3 regions of the Streptomyces sp. NPDC048275 genome follow, and region 2 is predicted to be linked to each of the others. Evidence: riboswitches for the same ligand, from Rfam matches in the RefSeq annotation. Region 2 holds a riboswitch; each other region holds the start of a gene.
The links. Region 2 has a riboswitch for cobalamin ahead of AB0D57_RS45710 (5-methyltetrahydropteroyltriglutamate--homocysteine S-methyltransferase). Riboswitches for the same ligand answer to the same signal wherever they lie in the genome.
Positions count from the first base shown of each region.

Region 1: it holds a riboswitch for cobalamin, as region 2 does, so the genes downstream of both, AB0D57_RS06310 (energy-coupling factor ABC transporter permease) here and AB0D57_RS45710 (5-methyltetrahydropteroyltriglutamate--homocysteine S-methyltransferase) in region 2, are expected to answer to the same signal.
Region 3: it holds a riboswitch for cobalamin, as region 2 does, so the genes downstream of both, AB0D57_RS06280 (ABC transporter substrate-binding protein) here and AB0D57_RS45710 (5-methyltetrahydropteroyltriglutamate--homocysteine S-methyltransferase) in region 2, are expected to answer to the same signal.

Region 1 is NZ_JBEZLR010000006.1:113,961-124,117, forward strand. It holds gene cbiQ (cobalt ECF transporter T component CbiQ) at 1-695, opposite strand, end outside; gene AB0D57_RS06305 (energy-coupling factor ABC transporter substrate-binding protein) at 701-1,078, opposite strand; gene AB0D57_RS06310 (energy-coupling factor ABC transporter permease) at 1,075-1,764, opposite strand; cobalamin riboswitch at 1,794-1,977, opposite strand; gene AB0D57_RS06315 (DUF1775 domain-containing protein) at 2,106-2,864, shown strand; gene dctA (C4-dicarboxylate transporter DctA) at 3,158-4,612, shown strand; gene AB0D57_RS06325 (glycerate kinase) at 4,612-4,965, shown strand; gene AB0D57_RS06330 (LysR family transcriptional regulator) at 5,007-5,906, shown strand; gene AB0D57_RS06335 (tartrate dehydrogenase) at 6,019-7,101, shown strand; gene AB0D57_RS06340 (protein kinase) at 7,445-9,457, shown strand; gene AB0D57_RS06345 (FHA domain-containing protein) at 9,688-10,157, shown strand, end outside.
Region 2 is NZ_JBEZLR010000166.1:1,812-11,099, forward strand. It holds gene AB0D57_RS45695 (CbtA family protein) at 1-751, shown strand, start outside; gene AB0D57_RS45700 (hypothetical protein) at 904-1,251, shown strand; gene AB0D57_RS45705 (histidine phosphatase family protein) at 1,335-1,925, opposite strand; partial or broken gene AB0D57_RS45710 (5-methyltetrahydropteroyltriglutamate--homocysteine S-methyltransferase) at 1,991-2,398, opposite strand; cobalamin riboswitch at 2,442-2,676, opposite strand; gene AB0D57_RS45715 (hypothetical protein) at 2,974-3,225, shown strand; gene AB0D57_RS45720 (helix-turn-helix domain-containing protein) at 3,222-3,590, shown strand; gene uraD (2-oxo-4-hydroxy-4-carboxy-5-ureidoimidazoline decarboxylase) at 3,776-4,294, shown strand; gene uraH (hydroxyisourate hydrolase) at 4,291-4,698, shown strand; gene pucL (factor-independent urate hydroxylase) at 4,704-5,615, shown strand; gene AB0D57_RS45740 (8-oxoguanine deaminase) at 5,725-7,122, shown strand; gene AB0D57_RS45745 (nucleobase:cation symporter-2 family protein) at 7,466-8,797, shown strand; gene AB0D57_RS45750 (chitosanase) at 8,864-9,288, opposite strand, start outside.
Region 3 is NZ_JBEZLR010000006.1:101,007-111,163, forward strand. It holds gene AB0D57_RS06235 (amidohydrolase) at 1-1,382, shown strand, start outside; gene AB0D57_RS06240 (hypothetical protein) at 1,438-1,677, shown strand; gene AB0D57_RS06245 (heavy metal translocating P-type ATPase) at 1,677-3,965, shown strand; gene AB0D57_RS06250 (hypothetical protein) at 3,962-4,102, shown strand; gene AB0D57_RS06255 (hypothetical protein) at 4,172-4,849, shown strand; gene AB0D57_RS06260 (sigma-70 family RNA polymerase sigma factor) at 4,944-5,558, shown strand; gene AB0D57_RS06265 (magnesium and cobalt transport protein CorA) at 5,839-6,945, shown strand; partial or broken gene AB0D57_RS06270 (methyltransferase domain-containing protein) at 7,058-7,908, shown strand; gene AB0D57_RS06275 (peptidylprolyl isomerase) at 8,147-8,638, shown strand; cobalamin riboswitch at 8,836-9,032, shown strand; gene AB0D57_RS06280 (ABC transporter substrate-binding protein) at 9,069-10,103, shown strand; gene AB0D57_RS06285 (iron chelate uptake ABC transporter family permease subunit) at 10,100-10,157, shown strand, end outside.

The DNA.
Region 1 (10,157 bases), on a different contig from region 2:
GCGAGACTCGCGGCCGTGAAGCGGACGGAGACACGGGCCTCGGGCACCAGGACGCGCAGAGTGCCGTCGTAGCCGCGTCCGGCGAGCCCGGCCTGCAGCCGCGTCGCCCGGTCGAAGGCCCGGACGAACGCGGTGGCGCCGAGCCCGGCCAGGGAGCGCCAGGTGGCGGCCCGTGTGGTGTGCCCGAGCCGGGCGGCCTGCGCGTCCCGGATCCGGCGCACGGAGTCCAGGAGCAGGAAGCTCATCCGGTACGTCACCAGTGCCACGTCGACCACGGGCGCGGGCACCCCGGCCCGCACCAGGCGCGGCAGCAGGTCGGACATCGGCGTGGTGAACGCGAACAGCAGCACGCCGAGCGAGGCGGCCGAGGTGCGCAGCAGCAGTTTTCCGGCGCGCACCGGCCCCCCGTCGGCCAGGGTCACGAACCCGTCCGGGCCGCCGACCTGCACGAGCAGCGTGACCGCTCCGGTCACGCAGAAGCCGAGCGGAACGCGGTAGGCGCGCCAGAGCCGGCGCCAGGGTACGCCCGCCGGGCCGAGCAGCACGGTGAGGGCCGTGACGAGCACGAGGGGGGCTCCCGGCCAGGGAGGCAGGGAGATCGCGAGCAGGGTGAGCCCCAGCCCGAGCACGGCTTTGTCCACGGGGTGGCGGCGGCGCCAGTGGCTGCTGTGCGCCGCCGCGTCGATCGGCAGCACGGGTCTCAGGCCCGCCCCGCCGTGGATTCCCCGGTGGTCTGCGAGTCCGTCCCGGCAGGGGCCGTTCCTTCGTGAGCCCGGGCTCGCAACTCGCCCTGGCGCCGCCCGCGGCGCACACCGAAGTAGTAGGCGAGGACGCCCGCACCGATCGCGGCCTGGAGGGCGAACAGCGCCGACTCGATCTCGCCGGACGGCGGTTCGTACAGGGGCGAGAACCAGGGCTCGTAGTCCGGATCGATCTCGGTGATCGCCGTCTCCGCCTCGGCGTCGGCGCCGACGAACGGCTCCTCCTTGTGGTCGCCGAGGCCGAGGACCAGCGGCAGTACGGCGAGCGCGGCCACGACGAGCAGCAGCAAGGCGTTGATCTTCGTGTTTCTGCTCATCGGGCCACCGCCTCGGTCTTCTTGCCGGCCAGCAGGACCCCGAGCCGGGTCAGCTCACCCTTGCTGGACTGCACCAGCAGCCGCATCACCAGCACCGTCAGCAGCCCCTCGCTCACCGCCAGCGGGATCTGGGTGACCGCGAAGATGGAGCCGAACTTGCCGAGCGCGCCCAGGAACCCGCTGCTCGGGTCGGGGAACGCGAGCGCCAGCTGCGCGCTGGTGACGCAGTACGTGGACAGGTCGGCCACGAACGCGCCGAAGAACACCGCGACCATCAGCGGCACGTCGAACCGCCGCAACAGCCGGTAGATCGCGTACCCGGCCCAGGGCCCGACGATCGCCATCGAGAAGACGTTGGCGCCGAGTGTGGTCAGGCCGCCGTGCGCGAGCAGCAGCGCCTGGAAGAGCAGGGTGATGGTGCCCAGCACCGCCATGATCGGCGGCCGGAACAGGATGGCGCCGAGCCCCGTGCCGGTGGGATGCGAGCAACTCCCGGTCACGGAGGGCAGCTTCAGCGCGGACAGGACGAACGTGAAGGCTCCGGAGGCGCCCAGGAGCAGGGTGCTCTCGGGATGCTCTCTGACCTCACGGGTGAGGGACCGTACTCCGTGGACGACGAATGGCGCTGACGCGATGCTCCAGGCGACCGCGTGCGCAGGGGGCAGAAAACCCTCGGCTATGTGCATGGCTCAGCAGACCCTCTCCAGCACCTCGTGGATGGTTGACGCGCCTTGGCCGGTCTCCTGGCTGACGGGTACCACCGCCCGTACTCCGCCTTCCCGGGTCCGAGGACCCAGTGGCTGCCCGCGAGGGCTGGAGCCGGACTTCCCGATCACAGTGGCGAGGGCCGCACCGGTATCACACCGGATTTCCCGTGCACCAAGGCGTCGTGACAGTAGTGCGTGCACCGGGAGGGTGACAAGCGGGGCACAGAGGTGTGAAGGCGGCGCATGCGCTCACACCTGGCTCCGAGTCTTTGCCTGCGCTTGAATTCACCGACCACAGTCAGTGCACAAGGGAGCCACAAGTGTCGCGCCTCACATCGCCGTTCAGTCTTCGCCGTTCCGGCGTCCTCACCGCGGTCGCGCTCGCGGTCGCCGTCGCCACCGCCGGACCGGCGGCCGCCCATACGGAGGTCGAGGCGGAGGGCGCCCGTGCCCTCGACCAGAATGTCGCGCTGACCTTCACCGCGGAGTCGGAGTCCGGCTCCGCGGGGATCAGCAAGCTGGAGGTGATCCTGCCCGAAGGCATCACCCCGCAGGACATCTCCTACAAGGAAGGGCCCAAGGGCTGGAAGCTCGCGCCCACCAACCGGGGGTACATCGTGTCCGGGCCGAAGCTCGCGGTGGGCGAGGACGCCGAGTACGTCGTCACCGTACGGCAGTTGCCCGACGTCAAGGTGCTGGACTTCAAGACCCTGCAGACCTACAGCGACGGCCAGGTCGACCGCTGGATCGAGTTGGACGAAGAGGTGAGCGAGGACGGCCACGGCCATCCGGCACCCCGCCTGGAGCTGAAGCCCGCCGCCCCCGGCGCCGAACCCGTCAGCCCCAGCCCCACCGGACAGACGACGACGGCCTCGCCCTCGCCCTCGCCTTCGCCTTCGCCCAGCACCGGCTCGGGCGAGCCCACCTCCGGGGCGCCGTCGGCGTCCGCGAAGCCGGTGGCGAAGGAATCGGACGACGACGGTATGTCCGTCGCCGTGCCCGTCGGTATCGGCATCGCCGTCCTCGCGATCGGCGGCGCGGTGTGGTGGCTCAGGAGCCGTCGCGGCGGCGCTGCCTGACGCCCCGCAGCCCCCTCGTACGAAACCTCCCGCCCGGTCCCCAGCAGTGCTCACGGCACAGGCAGGGGCGACGGGTCTGCTCGAGGTGAGGTTCCCTGCCGTGGCTGAGATCCCCTTCGCCCACGTGAAGGGGCTCTCGGGCTGCCTCGGGCTTCCGGCAAAGAACAGATAGGCCGCGCCTATACGGGGCATCGATTTTTGGTCGTGGACCGCTTCACACGGGGGCCGGTTCACTGTGGCGCAAGCTGGCGCGTACCGATCGGGCTCGGTGTCGCGCGATCAGGGAGGCCGCAATGACGCAAACTCCGGGCAACGAGCGAGCCGAACAAGCCGCGCGCATCGCGGCCAAGCCGTGGTACCGGCAGTTGTACGTGCAGGTGCTGGTGGCGATCGTGATCGGCATCGTCCTGGGCTGGCGGTGGCCGGACCTGGCCACGTCCATGGAGCCGATCGGCACGACGTTCATCACCGCGATGAAGATGCTGATCGGGCCGATCGTGTTCCTGACGATCATCGGCGGCATCGCCGGAGTCGCGAACCTGAAGCAGGTCGGGCTCACCGGTATCAAGGCACTGACCTACTTCCAGGTCGGCACGATCGTCGCCATGGCGACGGGCCTGGTGGCCATGAACATCTTCCGTCTCGGTGACGGTGTGCACGCCGATCCGGCCACCCTTCACACGTCGGGCGACGCGGGGGACTACATCGCGAAGGGCGAGAGCCAGCACTGGTGGGAGTTCCTCACCCACATCGTGCCGGACAGTTTCTTCGGCCCGTTCGTCGAGGGCGACATCCTCCAGGTCATCTTTCTGGCGGCGATCTTCGGTATCGCGCTGAAGTCGGTCGGCGCGGTGGGCGAACCGATCATCGCCGGCGTCAACCGCCTCACCGAGGTCGTGTTCAAGGTGCTGTCCTTCGTCATGAAGGCCGCGCCGCTCGGCGCCTTCGGCGCGATGGCGTACGCCATCGGGAAGTTCGGCCTGTCCACGCTGACCAGTCTCGGCTCGCTGATCCTGCTCTTCTACGTCACCTCCGCCCTGTTCGTCGTGGTGGTGCTGGGAGGTGTGCTCGCCGCGTACGTGAAGCTGAACATCTTCCAGCTCTTCCGCTACTTCAAGGAGGAGTACTTCCTGATCCTGGGCACCTCCACCGCCGAGCCCGCGCTGCCGGGGCTGATGCGCAAGCTGCAGCACATGGGCGTCGAGCGGTCCACGGTCGGACTGGTCGTGCCGACCGGCTACAGCTTCAACCTCGACGGCGCGGCGATCTACCTCTCCCTCGCCACCCTCTACATCGCGCAGGCCACCGACACGCCCCTGTCGGTCACCCAGCAACTCGGCCTGCTCGCTGTCATGCTGCTGACCTCCAAGGGCGCCGCGGGCGTCGCCGGCGGCGGCTTCATCGCCCTCACCGCGACCCTGTCCACGGTCGGTACGGTCCCGGCGGCCGGCATCATGCTCGTCTTCGGCATCGACAAGTTCATGTCGGAGTGCCGGGCCATGGTGAACTTCTCCGGCAATGCCGTCGCCACCCTGTTCATCGCCAGGTGGGAGAACAACCTGGACCTGGCGAGGGCCCGCGCGGTGCTGTCCGGCAAGGCCGGAGATCTGCCACCGGTCACCGAGCTCGAAGAAGTCCGGGCGGCTGTTCTGCCGCCCGCCGCCCAGGCCGGCCACGAAGTCCCCGCGTCCAGGCACAGGGACGCCGTGAGCGCCGCCGCTCCGATGCCGGCCGAGGTGAAGCCCTGATGGTCTCCATCCTGGTGGCTCCGGACAAGTTCAAGTTCGTCGTGACCGGCGAAGGGAGCCTCGGCGAGCAGTCCCTGTCGGGCAAGCTGCCGGTCGCGCCGGCTCGTCGGGCCCGGCAGCAGGGGAGGGCGGTGCACGCCGTGGCCGGCCGTTGCACGCTGCCCGCCGACCGGACGGCCGCCCACTTCCGCTCCGTCCAGGCCCTGACGGACCTGACCGACCAGGACTGCGCGAACGACAGCGAGCTGTCCGCCCGCCTGCTCACCCAGTGCGGACGGACCGTTGCCGAGCGCTGGATCGGCTCCGGTGACCATGAGGTGCCCCTCAGCGGCCCGCTGTCGCCGGAAAGGTAGGTTGAGCCTATCGATCGACGCTACGACCGGGAGGCGGCGCCGTGGACGCCCGGCAGCTGGAGTACTTCCTGGCCATCGTCGAGCACGGCGGGTTCAGCAAGGCGGCGGCCGCGCTCCACGTGGCACAGCCCTCGCTGTCGCAGGCCATGGCGAACCTGGAGGCCGACCTCGGGGTGGCCCTCTTCCACCGGGTGGGCCGGGGCGTCGTACTGAGCGAGGCCGGTGCGGAACTGCTGGAGCCGAGCCGGCGCGTCCTGCGGGACCTGGCCGCCGTACGCGACACCGCCGCCGCGCTCGCCGGGCTGCACGGCGGCACGGTCGAGGTCGCCACCATGCCCTCCCCGGGCATCGAACCGCTGACCACCCTCATCCATCGCTTCGCCGAGCTGCATCCGTCCGTGACGGTGAGCACCCAGGCCGCGTTCACCCCGGACGAGGTCATCTCCCTGGTTCGCAGCGGTGCCTGCGAACTGGGGCTGCTGGGCTCGGCGAGCCCCTTGCAACTCTCCGGGCTGGACGTCCTGCACGTCGAGGACCAGCCGTTCGTGGTCGTCGCGGCGCCCGGCGGGGCCATCGAGGACGGGGTCACGATCAGGCCCGAGGACCTCGCCGGACAGAAACTCATCGCGTCGCGTACAGGCAGCCTGATGCGCAGCATCGTCGACGACATCACCACGGGCGGCACCGGCACCCAGATCGTGACGGTCGTCGACCACAGGACGTCCATCCTGCCCCTGGTCCTCACCGGCGTGGGCGTCGCCGTCCTGCCGTCCTCCTGGACCAGGCTCGCCCGGCGCTGCGGTGCCGCGGTGGCACCCATCGCGCCGACCGCCCACCTCCACGTGGCGATGGTCAGCCTGCCCGCGCATCTCACCCCCGCGGCCCGCGCCTTCCTCACCCTCACCAGGTCCTTGGCCCAGCGCCGGGCACGGGACGCCTGACGACGAACCGATCGGCCGGGCCTATGGGTCGTATCGAAAGCAGGTCTTGGACGCGCCCCGACGCCGCTGTGTTGACTCGAATCGACCGCACCACAGCGAGCCGGAGGCCCCCATGACCGCACCCCGCACGTTCCGTATCGCCGCCATCCCTGCCGACGGCGTGGGCAAGGAGGTCGTCGCCGCCGGGCGTGCCGTCCTGGACGCCCTGGCCGAAGGCTCGCACGGGGCCTTCGCGTTCACCTGGGAGGAGTTCCCCTGGGGCTGCGAGTTCTACGAGCGCACCGGCAAGATGATCGACGACGACGGCCTGGACCGCCTGAAGGACTTCGACGCCATCTACTTCGGTGCCGTCGGCTGGCCCACCGTCCCCGACCACATCAGCCTGTGGGGCCTGCGCCTGAAGATCTGCCAGAACTTCGACCAGTGGGCCAACGTCCGTCCCGTGCACTTCCTGCCCGGCGTCACCAGCCCGCTGCGCAAGGCCGACGACACCGAGCTGGACTGGGTGGTCGTCCGCGAGAACAGCGAGGGGGAGTACGCGGGCCTCGGCGGCCGCAACCTCTCCGGCCGCGGGCAGGGCGGCGAAGTCGCCATCCAGTCGTCCCTGTTCACCGAAGTCGGCTGCGAACGCATCATGCGCTTCGCCTTCGACCTGGCCCGCACCCGCACCCGCCCCAAGGTCTCCTCGGTCACCAAGAGCAACGCCCAGCAGTACGGCATGGTCCTGTGGGACGACGTGTTCAAGCGGGTCGCCGCCGACTACCCGGACGTGGAGACCGAGAGCGTCCTGGTCGACGCGATGTCCGCCAAGTTCGTCCTGCGCCCGGAGGACCTGTCGGTCGTCGTCGCCTCCAACCTCAACGCGGACATCCTCTCCGACCTCGGCAGCGCGCTGGCCGGCAGCCTGGGGCTTGCCGCCAGCGCCAACCTCAACCCCGAGCGCCGCTTCCCCAGCATGTTCGAGCCGGTCCACGGCTCCGCGCCGGACATCGCGGGCCAGGGTCTGGCCAACCCGATCGGCGCGGTCGGCAGCGCGGCGTTGATGCTGGAGCACTTCGGCCTGCCCGACCAGGCGGCCCGCCTGAACAAGGCGATCGAGGCCACGACCGCCGCGGGCATCCTCACCCGCGACGTCGGCGGCATCGCCACCACCGAGGACGTCACCAAAGCCCTCATCGACGCGCTGAACGTCTGACGACGACGCGCTGAGCCTCTGACGGCCGGACAAAAAAAGTCGACGGCATGACCACCGCGACGTCACAACTTCCTCACAGCGAGCGGTAGGACGAGCCCGCACCCAGGTCCGCACTTCACGAAACATCAGGTGTTTGACCATACTGTCCAGGGGCTGTGTCCTTCGCGGCCGGCGGCGCGGTGCGTCGCCGGTCCGTCCGCGCCGTAGACCGGGGCGGGAGGTGAACTCCGGCGGGACGTCCGGCCGTGACCGAACCGAAGGGACCACGCCCCGTCAGGCCACGGATCGGACGGGGGCGTCGCCACTCCTCGGCCGTTCGCAATGGACAGGGAGTACGGCCCTCATGCCACAGCAGAACACGTCGTCGTCGGACGCGGGTGCCGAACGGCTGGTCGCCGGTCGCTACCGCTTGCTGTCCGTTCTCGGCGAGGGCGGTATGGGCACCGTATGGCGCGCCCGCGACGAGGTACTGCAGCGCGAGGTCGCCGTCAAGGAGGTACGCGCTCCCGTCGGACTGGCCGTAGCGCAGGTCGAGCGGATGTACACCCGCTTGGAGCGGGAGGCCTGGGCGGCGGCGCGCATCAGTGCTCGCGGTGTGGTGACCGTCCACGACGTCGCCACCGACGACGGCCGACCCTGGATCGTCATGGAGTTCGTCCGCGGCCGGTCTCTGGCCGACGTGATCGGCTCCCAGGGTGCCCTCACACCGCGGGAGGCCGCGCGCATAGGTGCGGAGGTACTGGCCGCGCTGCGCGCGGCGCATGGCGCCGGAGTGCTGCACCGCGACGTGAAACCCGCCAACGTCCTGCTCGCAGACGACGGCAGGGTGGTGCTCACCGACTTCGGCATCGCCACCGTGGAGGGGGATTCCGCGCTGACGATGACCGGTGAGCTCGTCGGCTCTCCCGAGTACCTGGCGCCGGAGCGGGCACTGGGCCAGAACCCCGGCCCCGCGTCGGACCTGTGGTCCCTCGGAGCGTTGCTCTACACGGCCGTCCAGGGCCGTTCGCCCTTCCGCCGGACCAGCCCGCTGAGCACTCTGCGTGCCATCGTCGACGACGAGTTGCCCCCGCCGCACAGGGCCGGACCCCTCGTGTCCGTCATCGAAGGCCTGATGCGCAAGGACCCCCACGATCGGATGTCGGTCGAACAGGCCGAGCAGGAGCTGCGCCTGACTGGTGCTGCTGACGGCGTCTCCGGCGCCGGCACGGCCACGCTGTCCGCCCCGCTGCCCGCACCGGCCACCGAAGAGCTGCCCACCGCCGAGTCCCCGCTCGGGGAGACCGCACCGATGGCCACGGCCGGGGCGCCGACCGTCTCGGCGTCATCGTCTGTCCCGGAAAGCGCCATGGACGCCAGGGACATGGCGGCGACAGTCGAGGCCCCCACAGCAAAGGGACCTGCGGCTTCCGGGGCGTCGGCGGACACCGCCCACGCCTCCACCGCGCCGGAAACAAAGACGGCGGGCACGGTCGACACACCTACCGCCACGGTCGACACACCTACCGCCACGGTCGACACACCTACCGCCACGGCCGACACACCCACCGCCACGGTCGACATACCCACGGCCCCGGCACACCCCGACGCCCCCACCGCCCCGGCACAGCCCTCGCTTCCCGGTGCCGTACCGGCGGCCACCGCCGAGACGGCCGCTCTGGGCGCCCGCTCGTCCGTCGGCGCCGCCTCCCTGCCCACCGTGGACAGCCCCGGCGTCCCCGGCGTCCCTGACGTCCCCGCTTCTCCCGCCCCGCCACGTCCCGCGCCGGAGGCCGCCTCGGCCCCGGGCATCGCCGAGTCGCCCACCGTATTGGCAGGCCCGGTATCAGGGCCCGTACCCACGGCCGTTTCTGCGGCGCTCGAGCTCGAGGGCGCCGAAGAGTCCGGTCACGGCCCCACGAGGCGCAAACGGCGCATCGGGTACCTGACCGCGGCGGGAGCGGCCGTGCTCGCGCTGCTCGTAGGCGGCCTGGGCTATGCGCTCGGCGGCGGCGACACTGCCGAGCAGCCCGTCTCGGTCACCGTGACCGGGGGCGCGACCACATACGTCGGAGACTGTCCCCCGGCGGACTCGCAGGCTCCCTGGTTCACCGCGACCTTCAAAGTGTCCGAGTTGCCCTTCCAGTTCTCGTACCGGTGGGTCTCGACGAACGGGTCCGTGATCGACCGGCAGTGGCGGACGCTGGCGTTCCCGGAAGGCGGCCCCCGCACCCATCAGGAGACGGTGCGGCTGTCGACGTATGCGCAGAGCGGAACACTCCGCAGCCAGATGGCCGTGGAGATCCGCTCACCGTTCGAGACGGTGTCCAACTCGGTGTCGTTCTCGGTGACATGCGCCTCGACGACGGGCGGTTAGCCAACCGGGCGTCAAGGTCGGTGCCGCGCAGCAGAGTCATCCCCGCGCGTCGGTCATACTTCAATCAGTACGAGTTGGACCGCTGCCGGGCCGACTCGGACAATACCGGTCAAGTGAGCCTCGCTGGACCGGAGTTCTGTGGGAGTGACGAACCACTCTCACCCTCGTGGCGGACCAACCGCAGGGTGCGGTTCCTCTCCCCGCATCCGAGACTTTCGCAAGGAGTTTCTGTGTCGTCGGTCATCGTGGGACGCACGGGTCCCTTCGCCGGTCAGAGCGTGGTTCTGGGCAACGCTCCGCTGCGATTCGGACGCAAGAGCGACAACGACGTGATCATCGTCAGCGTCAGCGCCTCCCGTCTGCACACCGAGATTGTGGCGGAGGACGGCGCGTTCGTCCTCTACGACCGCAGCAAGAACGGAACCTTCGTCAACGACCAGCCCGTCACCCGTCACGTGCTCGTGCCCGGTGACTCCATACGCATCGGCGACGAGACCTTCCTGTTCGAGACGCAGGAGGCCCTGGAGACGGTCCTGGACCTCTCCCAGCTCGAACTGCCCCGCGCCAATGCCTCGGCGAACCCGGGCGAGCTGCGGGTCACGGTGTCCGGAGGAGGTCCGGTCGGCCTCGCCTTCGCCCTGCTGCTGGAGAACGCCCTGCCGGGGAAGGCGTCCATCACCGTCTACGACGGCCGGTGGAT
Region 2 (9,288 bases):
CGCAACAGTGAGAAACCTTCTCGTGCGGGGCATGCTCGCCGGCCTCGGCGCCGGCGTACTCGCCCTGATTGCCGCCTATTTCCTCGGTGAACCGAATGTCGACAAGGCGATCGGCTTCGAGGAGGCCCACGCCCCCGCGCACGAGCACGAGGTGGAGATCGTCTCCCGATCCCTGCAGTCCACCGCGGGCCTGGCCACCGGCGTCCTGATCTACGGGGTCGCCTTCGGCGGCATCGCCGCCCTCGCTTACTGCTTCGCGCTCGGCCGTATCGGCCGCTTCAGCCCTCGGGCCACCGCGCTGCTGCTGTCCGGCTGCGCTCTGCTCGCGGTCTACGTGGTTCCGTTCCTGAAGTACCCGGCCAACCCGCCGGCGGTCGGCAACGGCGACACCATCGGCAAGCGGACCACGCTGTACTTCCTGATGATGGTGCTCAGCGTCCTTCTCGCGATCGCCGCCACTCTCCTGGGCAAGCGGCTCGCACCGAAGCTGGGCACCTGGTACGCCACCGTCGCCGCGGTGGCCGCCTTCGCCCTGGTGATCGGGCTCGCGTACGCGTTCCTGCCCGTCGTCAACGAGGTGCCGAACGACTTCCCGGCCACCGTGCTGTGGCGGTTCCGCCTCTCCGCACTGGCCATGCAGGTCACCCTGTGGGGCGGATTCGGCCTCGTCTTCGGCGAGTTGGCCGAGCGGCTGCTGAATCCCAGGCCTGCGACGGTCGCCGCGGGCCGGCCGGTCGCCGCGCCCAACTGACGTGACCCGCCACACGAGTGAGGGCCCGCGGAACCATCCGGGGGCCCTCTCGCGTTTTCCGGGCACCCACGCCATCGGACCACGGACAGGACATGACGCACGGAACGGACCGATTGGACGGGAACCACCCGGGTGAGGAGCGGAGGAACCGAGTGGCCAGACGACCCCAGCCGCGCCACATCACCCTCGGCGGACGTGAGGCGGTCGCCCTGACGGTGGAGGAGTACGAGCAGCTGATCGCCAGCCGACGGCAGATCGGCGGCCAGAGCGCCCGGGTACGGGTGCTCGCCCACAAGGCGAAGCGCACCGAACAGCTCCTCCAGGAACTGGAGACCTTGATCGGGGCCCCCGCGGTCTGCCTTGAGCGGGGCGGGCAGGCACCGACGGCATGCCCGCCCCCGTGGCCCGCCGTCGGCGCCACACAGTCGGACACGGCTGCCGACTGCCTGCGCTGCGCGATAGCGGACCTGCTGCGCCGCCACCGGGACCCGGCCTCCTGAACCACCGCGGCGACAGCCCGCCGCCCCGCCCACCGCTCCAGCCTGCCGGCCCGCTCGTGCGGCGCGCTGCCCACCGTTGTGGCTCAAAGGTCGGCGATGGTTTCCGGTACGTCCAGCGGGCGTCCCAGCCGCAGGTTCCAGCGCCCGGCCCGTCCACTGAGCTCCGTTGCCGTCAGCGGCGGCACGTCCAGCCGCCAGAAGGCCGCGGCGGACATGCCCAGGGCGTGGACGACGGCTGCCCGTACGACCTCCGGCTCGACCACGGCGAGCGTACGGCCGTCCGACTCCGCCGCGGCGTCCAGCCAGCTCCCGACCCGGGCGCACACGTCCTGGACCGACTCCCCGCCGTGGGGCGCCGAGGCGGGGTCGGCGAGCCAGCGGGCCACCGCCTCCGGTTCGGCGGCGCCGACCTCGTCGAGCGTGAGGCCCCGCCAGCGGCCCACATCCAGGGCCGCCAGCCCCGGCGCGTCCTCACCACGCAGACCGAGCGCCGCTGCCGTCTCACGGCACCGCACACCGGGCGAGGCGACGACACGGACGGCCCGGGGCAGCGATCCTGCCGCCGCGCGGGCCCGGGCTGCTCCCGCGTCGTCGATCGAGCCGCCGTCGTCGAAGCGGGCCTGCCGCAGCGACCGGCTCGTCGCGGGCGAGATGAAGGTGACACGGCTGGTCACTGGGTGGCTCCTCCTGGTGCGGTCATGGTGTGCGGCTCTACCCTCCCCGACCTGCGGTCCCGGTGTCAGGACAGGGAGATTTCCTCGCGGACCGTGCGGGCGGCGGCGACCAGGTTCTCCAGTGAGGCACGTGTCTCGGGCCAGGCGCGGGTCTTCAGGCCGCAGTCGGGATTCACCCACAGCCGTTCGGCGGGGATGGCCTCAAGTCCCTTGCGCAGCAGGGCGGCTGCCTCCTCCGTGCTCGGCGCACGCGGGGAGTGGATGTCGTAGACGCCCGGTCCGGCCTCGCGCGGGTAGCCGTGGGCGGCCAGTTCGCGGGCGACCTGCATGTGGGAGCGGGCCGCCTCCAGGCTGATCTGCGTGTCCGGCCGCACTCCGCTCGTGCTGAGCCGGAACGCTTCGGTGGCCCAGGCCAGGTAGGCCGGGCGGTCGCCTGCCCGCAGCGGCAGCGTCTCGCGCAGGGCGGGCTCGTCGCCGACCCGCCCACGAGGTCACCGGGATGTCCGCGCACGCATCGTTCGTACGCGGGCAGTTGGCAGGTCTTCGGACTCGCGGGCACGTCCCGTCGTACGAAACCGTCGTACGAGACACCTACTGGCCGTCGCTTCCCAGGCCCGTTCGTCGGGCCCAGTGCGTATGACGGCGGTCGTTCCCGCTCACCGCTGCGGGGCAGTCCCGGATTCCCGCCGGGTTCCCTCTTACGACGCATCCCGCCTGGCGGACGGGGCGAACCAGCTGCGCCGGCCAGCCTAGGGGAGCGGCTGACAGCGTGCCGCGGCACGTCCAGCATTCGGAGGGTGAGATGAGCCATGCGATGGGCGGGCGTGAACCGACGGCGGGCGGGTACCGGGGCGGCCCGCCGGTCACCCTGTGTGCGGCCCGGCCTGGTCGAGCACAGGGGCGCATGCCCTTCGGTACGCGTATGCATCGCTGCTGATTGCCGTGGGGTAGTCCGTTAAGGTCGTGTCCCAGCGACTGGGGCACACCAACGCTGCGATGACGCTGGGTGAGAGAGCGCGCAGATCAGATCCGATGCCATGGGGGCACAGTGCGATTGAGAGTGGAGTTCACGACCGAACCCTTCGACCTCGACGAGGCGCCCCCGCACGCGCTGGTCGCCCGCGAGGTCATTGAGGCGGCCGAACTGGACGCCGTGGACGTCGGCCCGTTCGGCAATACCGCGGAGGGCGGTGCGGACGTGGTGCTCACCGCGGTCGACGCGCTGCTGCGCAAGGCTCTGGAGGCGGGCGCCACCCGGGTCTCGTTGCAGGTGAACGTGGTCGGGGAGGGCGATAAGTGACCGGTGTCGGGGACGATCCCTTCGTTACGGCGGTCAAGCCGCTGGTGGACGCCATGGGCGGTGAGATGGTGGCGCCGGACCAGGCCGGACCCGACGACGTCGTGCTCTCCTGGGAGGGCGCGGACGTGGTCGCCGTACGGCTGCCGCAGCTGGCCGACTCGCTCGATCACATCCTGGCCGCCCTGGAGCGCAAGCGGGGCAAGCGGCTGGCCGATCTCGACCGCAAGGCCAAGCAGGAGGTCGTGCGGATACTCGAGGCCCGTGGCGCCTTCTCCGTGCGGCACGGGGTGGAGACGGTGGCGAGCGCGTTGGGCGTGAGCCGCTTCACCGTCTACAACTACCTCAACCGCGAAAAGGACTCCTGACCAGCGAAAACGCCAGGATGGGCGCCCTCTCGCGCCGCGCCGTCGTGCCCGTGTGACCCGCCGCCGTCCGGACTCCCCGGGCGGCGGTTTTTGTTACTCGAAGTTTTCAACAAAGTGTTGACGTGGTGTTTCGGAGGGCGTTAGCTGGCCGCAGCCCGTCCAGCACAAGGCCACGGAGGCTTCCCGTGACTTCGAGTACGACACCCGGCAGTCTCGCCCGGTTCAACGCCCTGGAGGAGCAGGCGGCCTACGCCGCCCTCCACGAGGTGTGCGCCTCCTCGGCGTGGGTGCGCGGGCTGCTCGCCCGTCGCCCGTACGCCACCCCGGACGCCTTGTTCGCCGCGAGCGAGGCCGTCATGGCCGAGCTGACCACCGCCGACCTGGCGGAGGCGATGGCCGGGCACCCGCCGATCGGCAGGCCGAAGCCCGGGGACCCGACCTCCTCCCGGGAGCAGCGCGGCATGGCCGGCGCCTCCGCGGACCTCAAGGCGGAGATGCTCGAACTGAACCTGGCCTACCAGGAGAAGTTCGGTCACGTCTTCCTGATCTGCGCCACCGGCCGCACCGGCGAGCAGATGCGCGACGCGGTCAAGGACCGGATCGGCAACTCGCCCGAGCAGGAGCGCGAGATCGTCCGCTCCGAACTGGGCAAGATCAACCGTATCCGTCTGTCCCCTCTCGTACAGCAGGAAGATGAGGCATGAGCACCGACACCACAGCGTCCGTGTCCACGCACATCCTGGACACCAGCGTCGGACGCCCCGCCGAGGGCGTCGCCGTCCGGCTCGCGGCCCGCGCGGGGCATGACGCGGACTGGCAGCCGCTCGGCGGCTCCGCGACCGACGCGGACGGGCGGTGCAAGGACCTCCCGGCCCTGCCGGAGGGGACCACACACGTACGGCTCGACTTCGAGGTCGAGGCGTATTTCGAGAAGTCCGAGAACAAGCAAGCCGATGCGCAGCAGGACGCCCCCGCGAATCGGGACAGCGGTGCGAGCGGAGTGTTCTTCCCGGAGGTGGCGATCACCTTCGCCGTCACGCCGGGCGAGCACTACCACGTGCCGCTGCTGCTCAACCCGTTCGGCTACTCCGTTTACCGAGGGAGCTAGCAGACATGCCGACGTTTCTGGGACAGAACCAGTACGGCAAGGCCGAGAACCGCGTCGTCAAGATCACGCGGGACGGTGCCACCCACCACATCAAGGACCTGAACGTGTCGGTGTCGCTGAGCGGCGACATGGACGAGGTCCACTACTCCGGCTCGAACGCGAACGTGCTGCCGACCGACACCACCAAGAACACGGTGTACGCGTTCGCCAAGGAGCACGGCATCGAGTCCGCCGAGCGGTTCGGCATCCACCTGGCCCGCCACTTCGTCACGAGTCAGGACTCGATCCACCAGGCCCGTATCCGCATCGAGGAGTACGCCTGGGAGCGCATCGAGACCTCCGACGCGGACGACGTCAAGCACTCGTTCGTACGAAAGGGCCAGGAAACCCGGCTGACGCAGATCACGTACGACGGTGAGTCGTGGGAGGTCGTCTCCGGCCTCAAGGACCTGACCGTGATGAACTCGACCAACTCCGAATTCTGGGGCTACGTCAAGGACAAGTACACGACGCTCCCCGAGGCGTACGACCGCATCCTGGCCACCCAGGTCTCCGCCCGCTGGCGCTTCAACTGGAGCGGCGACGAGCAGCGGATGCCCGACTGGGAGAAGTCCTACGACCAGGTCAGGAAGCACATGCTCCAGGCCTTCGCGGAGACGTACTCCCTGTCGTTGCAGCAGACCCTCTACCAAATGGGTTCGCGCATCATCGAGCACCGCGGCGAGATCGACGAGGTCCGTTTCTCCCTCCCGAACAAGCATCACTTCCTGGTCGACCTCAAGCCGTTCGGGCTTGAGAACGATACCGCCGACGGGGCCGTCTACTTCGCGGCCGACCGTCCCTACGGTCTGATCGAGGCCACCGTCCTGCGCGACGGCTGCGAGCCGCAGATCCCCGTGGACCTCACCAACCTCTGAAACCCTCAGGTATCCCCTTCTGCGGCACCCGTGGCGTCGACAGCCGCGGCACTCAAATCTCCCAGGGTCCTGCCGTGCCCACCCCACCGAACGAAGAAGGAGAAGCACCATGGCAGCAGCGGCAGACGCCACAGTCACCCAGCGGATCGTCATCGAGAACTGTGCGATCGCGACGGTCGACGCGGGCGACACCGAGTACGCCTCGGGCCATGTCGTCGTCGTGGGCAACCGCATCGAGTCCGTCGGCGCGGGCAGGGCTCCGGAGGGCCTGGAGAACGTCGTACGCCGCATCGACGGCACCGGTCACATGGCCACCCCCGGCCTGGTCAACACGCATCACCACTTCTACCAGTGGATCACCCGCGGCCTCGCCACCGACCACAACCTCTTCAACTGGCTCGTCGCGCTCTACCCGACCTGGGCGCGCATCGACGAGCAGATGGTGTACTCCGCCGCGCAGGGCTCCCTCGCCATGATGGCCCGTGGCGGTGTCACCACCGCCATGGACCACCACTACGTCTTCCCGAAGGGCTCCGGCGACCTGTCCGGCGCCATCATCCGCGCGGCCGGCGAGACGGGCGTCCGCTTCACCCTCGCCCGTGGCTCCATGGACCGCAGCGAGAAGGACGGCGGGCTGCCGCCGGACTTCGCCGTCGAGACCCTCGAAGGGGCGCTCGCCGCCACCGAGGCGACCGTCGACGAGCATCACGACGCCTCCTTCGGCGCGATGACACAGATCGCCGTCGCGCCCTGCTCGCCGTTCTCCGTGTCCACCGAACTGATGCGGCAAGGAGCCGAGTTGGCCCGTCGCAAGGGCGTACGGCTACACACGCACGGCTCGGAGACCGTCGAGGAGGAGCAGTTCTGCAAGGAGCTGTTCGGGATGGGCCCGACCGAGTACTTCGAGTCGACGGGCTGGCTCGGCGAGGACGTCTGGATGGCGCACTGCGTCCACATGAACGACTCCGACATCGCCGCCTTCGCCCGCACCAAGACGGGCGTGGCCCACTGCCCGTCCTCCAACGCCCGTCTGGCCGCCGGCATCGCACGCGTCCCCGACCTGCTCGCGGCCGGCGTCCCGGTCGGCCTCGGCGTCGACGGCACCGCGTCGAACGAGTCCGGCGAACTCCACACCGAACTGCGCAACGCCCTCCTCATCAACCGCCTGGGCGCGCACCGGGAAGCCGCCCTGAACGCCCGTCAGGCGCTGCGCCTGGGCACCTACGGCGGAGCCCAAGTCCTGGGCAGGGCGGCGGAGATCGGCTCCCTGGAGCCGGGCAAGCTCGCCGACCTCGTGCTGTGGAAGCTGGACACCCTAGCCCACGCCTCGATCGCCGACCCGGTGACCGCCCTGGTCTTCGGCGCCGCGGCCCCGGTCACGCTCTCCCTCGTCAACGGCAGACCGGTCGTCGAGGACAGCCGCCTGCTGCACGTCGACGAGGACGCCGTCGCCCGCTCCACGCGGGAACAGGCACAGCGCCTGGCGCGGATCGCCGCGCAGGCCTGAACAGTTGAAGATCTCCGGCCGAGGGGGACGGCCCTCGGCCGGTAGCCATGGACCCGAGTGGGGTCCATGGCGGCCGTGTCCGGGGCGTGCAGGGACGTGCGCGCCCCGGAACGGTCCCCGTTCCCTCTGAACGGTCTTCGTCCCGGTCCCACCCCCACGCTCGGCTTCGCTCGCGCGGGGGTCCCCCATGACCGCGCATCACCTCCCTGAACACCGCGTCAACGCCGACGTGTATCCGACCGGAGGAGCCGCCGTGGCCGCCCAGCAGCCCGAGCCCAGCACCGATGCACAACCAACTGACCAGCCCAGGCATCCAGTTGACGAAAAACTCCCACCCCTGAAGATGGCGACCAGCGGCCTCCAGCACGTCGCCGCCATGTACGCCGGAGTCGTCGCCCCACCTCTGATCGTCGGCGCCGCCGTCGGTCTGACCGCCACCGAGCTGACCTTCCTCACCGGCGCCTGCCTGTTCACGGCGGGCCTCGCCACCTTCCTGCAGACGATCGGCTTCTGGAAGATCGGCGCCAGGCTTCCGTTCGTCAACGGCGTCACCTTCGCGGGCGTCGCCCCGATGACCGCGGTCGTCGCCTCCGCCAAGGACAAGAGCGACGCGCTGCCGGTCATCTTCGGCGCGGTCATCGTCGCGGGCGTCCTCGGCTTCATAGCCGCCCCCTTCTTCAGCAAGGCGATCCGCTTCTTCCCGCCCGTCGTCACCGGCACCGTCATCACCCTCATCGGCATCTCGTTGCTGCCGGTCGCCTTCGGATGGGCGCAGGGACCCGACCCCGCGGCGGACGACTACGGCTCGACGACCTACCTGGGCCTGGCCGCCGCCACCCTCGTCATCGTGCTGCTCCTGCGCCGCTTCACCCGCGGCTTCGTCAAGCAGATCGCCGTACTGCTCGGCCTCGTCATCGGCACGCTTGTCGCGATCCCGTTCGGTGTCACGGACTTCGCTCCGGTGGCCGACGCGGACGTCGTCGGCTTCCCGGACCCGTTCCACTTCGGCGCCCCGCAGTTCCAGGTCGCCGCGATCGTCTCGATGTGCGTGGTGATGGTGGTCTCGATGACCGAATCGACCGCGGACATGCTGGCGTTGGGCGAGATCGTCGAGCGTCCCGCCGACGAGAAGACCATCGCGGCGGGCCTGCGCGCCGACACCCTCGGCTCGGCGATCAGCCCGCTCTTCAACGGTTTCATGTGCAGCGCCTTCGCGCAGAACATCGGCCTGGTCGCGATGACAAGGATCCGCAGCCGGTACGTCGTCGCCACCGGCGGCGGTTTCCTGGTGCTGATGGGCCTGTGCCCCATGGCCGCCTCGCTGATCGCTGTCGTACCGCGCCCCGTCCTCGGCGGCGCGGGCGTCGTCCTCTTCGGCTCGGTCGCGGCCAGCGGTGTCCAGACCCTCGTACGAGCGGGCCTGGACAAGGACAACAACGTCCTGATCGTCGCCGTATCGCTGGCCGTCGGCATCATCCCGATCACCGCGCCGGAGTTCTACCACGCCTTCCCGGAGACCGCGAAGATCGTCCTGGACTCGGGGATCTCGACGGGGTGTGTGGCGGCCGTGGTCCTCAACCTCGTCTTCAACCACCTCGGCAAGGGGCAGGACGCGGACGACGTGACCCACCCCATGGAGGCGGGCGAGGACCTGAAGGCGGTCCCGGCCCACTGACGACTCGGGCATACGAAGGGCGCGGCACCCAGGGGTGTCGCGCCCTCCGCCGTACCCCCGGCCCGGTCAGCCGATGTGGTAACTGTCCCCGTACACCTGCCAGTCCAGCGGCGGGTCAAGGTTCAGGTTCCGGTTTCGCAGGAAGACCCGCTGCGCGGTGTCGACCCGGCTGGTGTCCTCGTGTGCCGCCTCCTGCTTCATCGCCCAGACGCGCGCGTCGAGGAACGCGTTCAGATACGTCACTTCGTCGCCGCCCTGGGCAGGCGGCCGGGCACTGGACAGGGCCCGCCTGCGGATGTTGCCGAAGCTGGTGCTGTCGCCGCCGTCGCCGTGCATCACGATGGCGTCGTAGTACGTGAACTGGCCGAGGACGCCTATGCCGTCGGCCTTGCCCTGCCGGACGGCGGGGTTGAAGTACACGCGGTCGCGCTCGTCGTTCTGGGCCTGCTGGAACGCCGAGTCCTGGGCGGCCCTGTTCCAGTCGCCCGGGA
Region 3 (10,157 bases), on a different contig from region 2:
TGGCGTGGACGGGATTCAAGGCGAACACCCCGACCGTCGCCCCGTGCACACGGGTCGACGACGTGCTCGACGCCGTGGCCGCGGCCGTCGCCCGCAGCCCGCACGGCGCCTGGGTCAGCGTCGCGGGCTACGACCAGCGGGCACTGGGACGCCATCTGACCGCCGCTGAGCTGGACAAGGTCAGTGACGGCCGCAAGGTGTTCCTGCTGCACGAGTCCGGACACGCCTGCGTCGTCAACAGCGCGATCCTGAACCGGCTCCCCGCCGATGTCCCGCACGAGAACGGTTTTCTCGCCGAGGGCGCCATGGGCGCCGCACGCAGGCTCCGCGACCCGTACACCCAGGAAGAAATCGCGGACGCCATCGTGCGAGCCGGCCGGATCTGCCGGGCCGAAGGGGTGACGGCCTGCGCCGAAGCGGGCATCGGCGGCAGGCTGTTCGGCCATGGTCCCATCGAACTGGGGGCCTATCAGCTCGCGCGGGAGCAGGGCCGGCTGCCGCTGCGGGTGCAACTGATGATCGCCGCGGACGTACTGCATCCCATCGGGCCACCCGACGAGAACCATGGACCCCGCGCGCTCGACCTCGGCCTGCGCACCGGATTCGGCGACGACTGGCTGTCCGTGGGAGCGCTCAAGGTCTACACCGACGGCGGCATGATGGCGCGCACGGCCGCGCTGAGCAGCCCGTACGAAGGCATGGGCCATGCCGGGCAGTTGCAGGAGGACCCGGAACTCCTGATCGACACCATCGTCAACGGTCACCTCGGCGGCTGGCAGCTCGCCGTCCACGCCATCGGCGACCGTGCGGCCGATCTCGCGCTGGACGCGCTGGAGCGGGCGCAGCGCCTCCGGCCGCGCCCCGGCGCCCGGCATCGCATCGAACACGCGGGCCTGATCCGGCCCGACCAACTGCCCCGCTTCGCGCGACTCGGCGCGATCGCGGTGGTCCAGCCCAACTTCCTGCGGTACTTCGGCGACGACTACGCGTCGATCATGGGCGAGGAGCGGGCCCCGTGGATGTACCGGGGCAAGGGCTTCCTGGACCAGGGCATCACGCTGGTGGGCAGTTCCGACCGGCCCGTCGCGGACGGTTCGCCCTTGCGGGCCATTCAGTTCATGGTCGAACGTGCCTCCGAGTCCGGTCGGCTCATCGGCCCCGACGAGGCCATCACGGTCGACGACGCCCTGCGCTCCTACACCGTCGGCGGGGCCTTCGCCTGCCACTGGGACGACCGGGCGGGCAGCCTCACCCCGGGCAAGCGGGCCGACCTGGTGGTGCTGGGGGACGACCCGCGGCGCGTCGATGTCGCCCGCATCGGTGACATCGAGGTGGTCACGACGCTGGTGGACGGCCTGGAAGGGGAACCGCACGCTATGTGACGCACGTCACTCAACTCTTCCGGAACTCAAGCCCCGGCACTCCCGACTCCTGAAGATGGAAGAGTCCTCACAACCCTCCACCGGCGCGGATTCCACGCTTCGGAAACTGCTGCCCCCGCCCGCGCTCTGCGGCTTCCTCCTGCTGCTCGCGCTCATGTTCACGGTGTCCTACGCCGTCGGCTCCACTGCCGGTCCGGTCGCGCCCGGCCTGCACGGCACCAACACCGGCGGCGGAAACGGCGACGGAAGCGGCGGCGGCATGGAGGACATGGACATGCACGGGAGTGGCGGCTGATGGGCACGGAAGCGGCGACCGGTCCACTGGTGACCACCGATCTCACCGTCGGCGGGATGACCTGCGCGGCGTGCGTGCGACGGGTGGAGAAGCGACTCGGCAAACTCGAGGGAGTCACCGCGACGGTCAATCTGGCCACCGGTCGCGCCCACGTCAGCCATCCGCCGCACATCCGCCCCGCCGAACTCGTCGCGACGGTCGAGCAGGCCGGATACACGGCCGCGCTGCCCGAGCCTCCCCCCACGCACAAGGGCCAGGCGGGCAAGGCGGGCCAGGTGGATGAGGAGGAGCCGGAGGCCGCTCGGCCGGAGCGGGAGCGGCTGCTGGTCACGGCACTCCTCGCCGTACCCGTCCTCGTGCTGTCGATGGTGCCCGCCCTGCAGTTCCGCAACTGGCAGTGGCTGTGTTTCGCGCTGACGGCTCCGGTCGCGGTGTGGAGCGCCTGGCCGTTCCATGTACGGGCGGTGCGGGGACTGCGGCACTCGACGGCGACCATGGACACGCTGGTGTCGCTGGGCGTGGTGGCGTCCTTCTTCTGGTCGGCGTACGCGCTCTTCCTCGGCGGAGCGGGTGATCCCGGGATGCGGATGCCGTTCAGTCTGCTGCCGTCCGCGGCGGACGGTACGGCGCACGTCTATCTGGAGGCGGCCGTCGGGGTGCCGCTGTTCGTGCTGACCGGCCGGTTCCTGGAGGGGCGGGCGCGGCGGGGCACCGGGGCGGCCCTGCGGTCCCTCGCCGGGCTCGCGGCCAAGGAGGTGTCGGTACGCGAGAACGGGGTCGAACGACTCGTCCCCATCGACCAGTTGGGGCTGGGGCAGGTCTTCGTCGTACGGCCCGGTGAGCGGGTCGCCACCGACGGGACGGTCGTGGAGGGCAGCTCCGCCGTGGACCTGTCCCTGGTCACCGGGGAGAGCGAGCCGGCCGAGGTCGGGCCCGGCTCGGCGGTGGTGGGCGGCGCCGTGAACGTCGGCGGACTGCTCCTCGTACGCGCCACCGCGATCGGCGCCGACACACAACTCGCCCGGATCACCCGGCTGGTGACCGATGCCCAGGCCGGCAAGGCGCGGGCGCAGCGGCTGGCCGACGCGGTGGCCGGGGTGTTCGTGCCGGTCGTCCTCGCGCTCGCCGTCACCGTCCTCGGCTTCTGGCTCGGCGCCGGAGCCGACCCGCAGGCGGCCGTCACCGTGTGCGTGGCCGTGCTGGTCGTGGCCTGCCCCTGCGCGCTGGGCCTGGCGACCCCGACCGCGCTCATGGCCGCCACCGGACGCGGAGCTCAACTGGGCGTCCTGGTCAGCGGTCCGCAGGCGCTGGAGGCGTTGCGGCACATCGACACCGTCGTCCTGGACAAGACCGGCACCCTCACCTCCGGCCATATGACCGTCGCCCGCGTCACCGCCGTACCGGACGGGCTCGGGCGGGAGACGGTGCTGCGGCTGGCCGGTGGCGTGGAACAGGGTTCGGAGCATCCGCTCGGCCGGGCGATCGTGTCGTACGCGCGGCGGGAGGGGCCCGAGCGGCCGTTGCCGGAGCCGAGCGAATTCAGCGCCGTGGCGGGGCGCGGAGTCCGCGGCCGCGTCGAGGGCCGCCTCGTCGAAGTCCTGGCGCCCGAGGACGAACTGCCCGCCGCCCTGGCGGACGCGCTCCCGGCGGCCGAGGCCGCCGCGCATACCACCGTCCTGGTCCGGGTGGACGGCGTGCCCGAGGCACTGATCGAGATCGGCGACGTGGTACGGCCCGGCAGCTACCGCGCGGTGGAGCGGCTGCGGCGCCTCGGTGCGTATCCGGTGCTCGCCACCGGCGACCGGGAGGCACCGGCCCGCGCGGTCGCGGCCGCGCTCGGCATCGAGGAGGTGCACGCCCGCTGTTCCCCCGAGGACAAGGCCGAACTCGTACGCAAGCTGCGGGCGGACGGCCGCCGGGTCGCGGTCGTCGGGGACGGTGTGAACGACGCCGCGGCGCTGGCCGGCGCCGACCTCGGCATCGCCATGGGCGGCGGCACGGACGCGGCGATCGGGGCCGCCGACGTGACCCTGGTGCGCGGCGACATCGAGACGCTGGGGGACGCCGTACGACTCGCGCGGCGCACCCTCGGCACGATCCGCGCCAACCTGCTGTGGGCCTTCGGCTACAACGTCGTGACCCTGCCGCTCGCCATGGTGGGCCTGCTCAACCCGATGGTCGCCGCGGCGGCGATGTCGGCGAGCTCGGTGCTCGTGGTCGGCAACAGCCTGCGGCTGCGCGCCTGGCAACCGACGCCCGCGTGGAAGGCTCGGAGCGGCCGCCGGTGACCGAACACCTCTGGCGTCCGACCCGGCGCCGGCTCACCGACACCCTGCTCGCCGCGTTCTTCCGGCTCTCCAACTCCGGCGACATCGCACGACCCCCTGTGACCTCGACGGGTTCTGGATCACTCGTCCCGGATTGAGTGGGAGGGCGGGGTCATATCCGTACCGCACCATGACATCCGAACCCCGGATATGAGGAAGAGCCCGTCATGAGCGCTGGGTGGTGTTCTCGCACGGTACGGGCCGCGGTCTTCGCGGCCGTCTGTGTGCTGCTCGCCGCCCTGGGGCACGTCATGATGTCCGGAAACCACGTGCACTGGTGGGCGTTGGGCGCCGCGGCCGCGGCGACGGGCGGTACGGGGTGGTGCCTCGCCGCTCGCGAGCGCGGCCTGCCGCTGATCGTGTCCGTGGTGGTCGTCGCCCAGGGGGCGCTCCACTGGGCCTTCTCGCAGGCACAGAGCTCGGCCTTGGCGGGCATGGGCGGCAGGTCCATGGGGCCGATGGAACATGCCATGGGCTCCACGCACATGGAGTCCACGCACATGGAGTCCACGCACATGGAGTCCACGCACAGGGACGCCATGGACTCAATGCATTCCATGGACATGGGCGGCACCTCCTCGTTCGGCATGCTCGTCGCCCACCTGCTGGCCGCGCTGCTGTGCGGTCTGTGGCTCGGGTACGGCGAACGCGCCGCCTTCCGCATCCTGCGCGCCGTGGCCGGTCGGCTGGCCGCACCGCTGCGGCTGCTGCTCGCCTTGCCCACACCGCCGCACCGCCCGCGCCTTCGCGCACACCGCGCCCGCTCGGACCGGGCGCCGCGGCGACTCCTTCTCGTCCACGCGATCACTTCTCGGGGTCCGTCCGTGGGGACCGCTGTCGTCTGAAAAGACAGCCGGTACCCGAGGCAGCCCGTGCGCGCCTCGGGCCTCGGCCGTACGCCGCCGTACGGCCGTACACCTCACCGAGAAGGACAACCAGGTGATCACTCCTGCCCTGCCCACCTCGTGCGACACAAGCGGTGACACCACCTCGGTCGACGAGTCGATAACCGCCTGGGCGCTCGCCGCCCGCGCCGGTGACCCGGATGCCGTCGAACATTTCGTACGCGCTCTGCACCGCGACGTCCTGAGGTACGTCGCCCACCTCTCCGCCGACCCGCAGGCCGCCGACGACCTGGCCCAGGACACCTTCCTGCGCGCGCTCGGCAGCCTGCACCGGTTCGAAGGGCGCTCGTCCGCCCGCGCGTGGCTGCTGTCCATCGCACGGCGCGCGGTGATCGACAGCTTCCGGTACGCCGCCACCCGCCCGCGGCTGTCCGACGCACCGGACTGGCGGCTGGCCGTCGAACTCGCCCAGCCGCGCGGTCTGCCCGGCTTCGACGACGGCGTCGCACTCCTCGACCTGCTGGCCGCGCTGCCCGACGAGCGCCGCGAGGCGTTCGTCCTCACCCAGTTGATGGGACTGCCCTACGCGGAGGCCGCCGAGGTCAGCGACTGCGCCGTCGGAACCGTCCGCTCACGCGTGGCCCGAGCCAGGACCACCCTCGTCGACCTGCTCGCCGAGACGGACGCGCCGACGCCGGTGGCAGCCTGACGAGGGTCGAACAGCCGTGTTCTCGGTGCTGTCGGCGTCCCGCCGCCGACCCGTAGCTGCTGGGCATCTCCAACGGAGCCGCGCTCGGACTCGGCATCCGGTCGGCGACGCCGCGGTCACCGCATAGGTCCCCGAAACCGTGAACACTTTGGGCCAAAGTGTTCACGGTTTCCGAGGAGGGGCCGGACTAGGTCCTAGCAGAACTGACCGGGTCACGGACTGATGCCCGCCTTATCCTCGGCTGGCACACTGGCCGGACCCGGTGAAGGAGAGCACGCGTATGTCGATGGTCGGCAACTTGCGCAAAGTCGCCCGTCTGGCACGACGGGGGCGTCGTGTGGACCTCAGCCATCCGGCTCGCTCCCCGCTCGGCTCCACCGTGGTCAACTGCGTCATCTACCGTGACGGCATCCGCCAGGAGGCCGCGCCCAGCGTCGAGGAATCCGTCGCCCGGGTACGCAAACACGGTCACGGACGCGGCGACGGCTTCGTCTGGCTCGGCCTGCACGAGCCCAGCGAGACCCAGTTCGCGCGGGTCGGCGAGCTGTTCGGCCTGCACCCGCTCGCCGTCGAGGACGCGGTCCACGCCCATCAGCGGCCCAAGGTCGAGCAGTACGGCGACGTCCTGTTCGCCGTCTTCAAGACGGTCGCCTATGTCGAGCACGAGGAACTGACCGCTACCAGCGAGGTGGTCAACACCGGCGAGATCATGGTCTTCGCCGGCCCCGACTTCGTCGTGACCGTCCGGCACGGACGCCACGGCTCCCTCGGCCCGCTGCGCGAAGACCTCGAAGCCGACGCGCGGCAGCTGGCCAAGGGCCCGGCCGCGGTGCTCCACGCCATCGCCGACCATGTCGTCGACGACTACCTGACCGTCGCCGATGCCGTCCAGAACGACATCGACCAGGTCGAGACGGACGTCTTCTCCCCGCACAGCCCGCGCAGTGCGGACGCCGGCCGTATCTACCAGCTCAAGCGTGAACTCCTCGAACTCAAGCGGGCCGTGGTCCCTCTCGGCCGCCCGGTCCAGGCGCTGGCCGTCCAGCCGATGCCCGCGATAGACCCCGAGATACAGGCGTACTTCCGCGACGTCGCCGACCACCTGGCCCGCGTCACCGAGCAGATCACCTCCTTCGACGCCCTGCTCGACTCCATCCTCCAGGCCCACCTCGCGCAGGTGACCGTCGCCCAGAACGAGGACATGCGCAAGATCACCGCCTGGGCCGCGGTCATCGCCGTACCGACGATGGTGTGCGGTGTGTACGGCATGAACTTCGACCACATGCCCGAGCTGCGCTGGCGCTTCGGCTACCCGCTCGTCCTCGTCGTCATCGCGACCGCCTGCCTCGTGATCCACCGCGGCTTCAAGCGCAACGGCTGGCTGTGACGAGCTGACGGCTAAGACCGACCGGCAATTGGAGGGCGCCGGCGCCGAGCGCCCGCACCTCGCCGCCTGCGAGATCTTCACATGGGTCATGAGTCATGAGGGGTGAGTGGATGTGGCGGTCGGCTGGGAGTGGGACGACACCTTGTTCTCCGGCGCGGCCGCCTACTATCAGCGCGGCAGGCTTCCTTATGCCCTCGGACTGGCGGACGTTCTCGCCGAGGTTCTGCAGCTCGACGGCCAGGGGCGGCTTCTCGATGTGGGATGCGGGCCGGGCACCCTTGCCCTGAGTCTGGCGCACGCTGTCGGTGAGATCGTCGGTGTGGACCCGGACGGCGGGATGATCGCGGAAGCCGGACGTGCGGCCGCCGAGGCGGGAGTGGCCCAAAAGGCACAGTGGGTCCAGGCCCGGGCCGAGGATCTGCCCGCAGGCCTCGGGACGTTCACGGTGGCGACCTTCGGTCAGTCCTTCCACTGGATGGACCGCGACCTGGTGGCGGCAACCATCAGGGACATGCTCCGGCCCGCCGGGGCGTTGGTGCACATCTCGGACCTGAAGACGGAGCGTCGGACCGTCGACGGTCTTCCCATCCGGCGGTGCCCTACGCGGCGATGGACGAGCTGGTGAGGCGATACCTGGGACCGGTCCGGCGAGCGGGCCGCGGAGTACTGCCGCAGGGAACAGTCGGCGGCGAGGCCGAGGTGCTCGCCCGGGCGGGATTCTCCGGCCCCCAGCGCCATGTCGTTCCCGGCGGGCAGGCGCTGGAACGCACGATCGACGACGTCGTCGCGTGGGTGTTCTCGATGTCGTCCTCGGCTCCGCACCTGTTCGGCGCGCGCCTCGACGCCTTCGAAGCAGACCTGCGTCGACTGCTGCGGGAGGTCTCCCCGTCGGCCCGGTTCTCCGAACGCCGGCCGAGCACCGAGGTCTTCGTCTGGTGGAAGGGCTCCACCGGCGGCACCTAGGTCCTGTCGTTTGGATCACGCCGGTGAGCGGGGTCTGGCACGCGCGTCTGCGGCGACAAGGCATCGTCGATTCCCCGCGACCTGATCCAAACGACAGGCCCTGGTGCCGCAGCTGCTCGCGAAAGAGCGAAGACGGCCCGGGGATGTGATCAAGCGGACACTGGGGCCGCCTGTCAGGCCTTTGTACGAAGATCTTCTATGCTCGGGTGCGACCATTCGAATCCAGAGGGGCAGAGCTATGAGCCAGAACGTCTTCTTCGAGGTGACCGCGAACGGCGAGCCACTCGGCCGCATCGAGTTCAAGCTGTACGACGACGTCGTCCCGAAGACGGCCAGGAACTTCCGTGAGCTGGCCACCGGCGAGCACGGCTACGGCTACAAGGGCTCGCCGTTCCACCGGGTCATCCCGGACTTCATGCTCCAGGGCGGTGACTTCACCAACCAGAACGGTACGGGCGGCAAGAGCATCTACGGCGAGAAGTTCGCCGACGAGAACTTCCAGCTCAAGCACACCAAGCCGGGCCTGCTGTCCATGGCCAACGCGGGCCCGAACACCAACGGCTCGCAGTTCTTCATCACCACGATCATCACCGACTGGCTCGACGGCAAGCACGTCGTCTTCGGTGAGGTCGTGGAGGGCCTGGACGTCGTGAAGGCGATCGAGGCGCTCGGCAGCCGCTCCGGTGGTACCGCCAAGAAGATCGTCATCTCGGACTGCGGAACCGTCTGAGCGGTCCGACCGCACACAGGATTCACCTCTGTCACGTCTGTCACGTTTGTCGTGCCTCGTGGCCACGGTCCTGTGCCGCTTGAGCCGATTGTTCGCCCGCTCGACGGAGCTGCGCTTGTGATGGCGCGCTTCGTCGAAGCCGGCGGTCGTCCGCCCGGCCCCACGTCCCGGGACTCGGCTCTTCTCTTCGAGCCTCGTGATAGCTTGCGCTGGCCAGTCGCACCTTCGTACGACGACGTACGAAGGTCAGGGAATCCGGTGTGAATCCGGGACTGACGCGCAGCGGTGAGGGTGACGGGCACGGCTATTCGGCCACTGGACCAGTGAGGTCCGGGAAGGCGCCGTGTCCGAGTGACCCCGAGTCCGAAAACCTGCTGGCACACGGTACGGTCGGGCCCCGCGTACGGGCCCTTGACGTAGAGGAACAGCAGTGTCCGTCACGCGCGCCACATCCCTGTCCGCCGCCTTCCTGTGCGGGACAGTCCTCCTTGCCGGCTGCGGGGGTGGAGGCGCAGGCGGATCCGAGGGATCGGCGGCGGACACATCGCGGTCGATCGAGAACTGCGGGCAGAACGTGAAGGTCAGCGGGGCCGGACCGCAGCGCGCCGTCTCCCTCAACCAGGGCACCACCGAGATCATGCTCTCCCTGGGTCTTGCCGACCGCATGGTCGGTACGGCCACCTGGACCGACCCCGTGACGAAGGGGCTCGAGAAGGCGAACGCCAAGGTGAAGCGGCTGGCGGACAACGCGCCGTCCTTCGAGACGGTCCTCGACCGTGAACCGGACTTCGTCGCGGCCTCGTTCGCCTCCACGCTCGGCAAGGGCGGCGTGGCCACGCGCGAGCAGTTCGAGAAGCTCGGCGTCCCCACGTATCTCTCCCCCTCCGACTGCGAGGGCAAGGACAACAGCGGCGACGGCGACGGCGTGCGCACGAAGCCGCTGACCGTGGACACCGTCTACCGCGAAGTCCGTGATCTGGCCCGCGTCTTCGGCGTGGAAGAGCGAGGTGAGGAACTGGTCGCGGACCTCAAGTCCCGGGTGGCGAAGGCGACGAAGGGGCTCGACGCCTCGGACGTCACCCTCCTGTACTGGTTCGCCAACTCCGACTCCCCTTATATGGCGGGCTGTTGCGGTGCACCTGGCCTCATGACCAACACCCTCGGCGCGAAGAACGTGTTCGACGACACCACCGACGAGTGGCCCCAGATCAACTGGGAGACCGTCGCCGACCGCGACCCCGACGTCCTGGTGATCGGCGACCTCACCCGCAAGTCGCAGACCGCCGAGAGCGCCGCCAAGAAGATGGAGTTCCTGGAGTCCAACCCGGTCACCAGGAACATGGACGCGGTCAAGCACAAGCGGTACGTCCTGCTCAGCGGGCAGGCCATGAACCCGACCATCCGCACGGTCGAGGGCATCGAAAAAGTCGCGAAGGGGCTGCGCGACTTCGGCCTCGCGAAGTGACCCCGGCCCTGCTGCGCTGGGCGGCGGGTCTGGTGGCGCTGGCGGCCTCCGTCG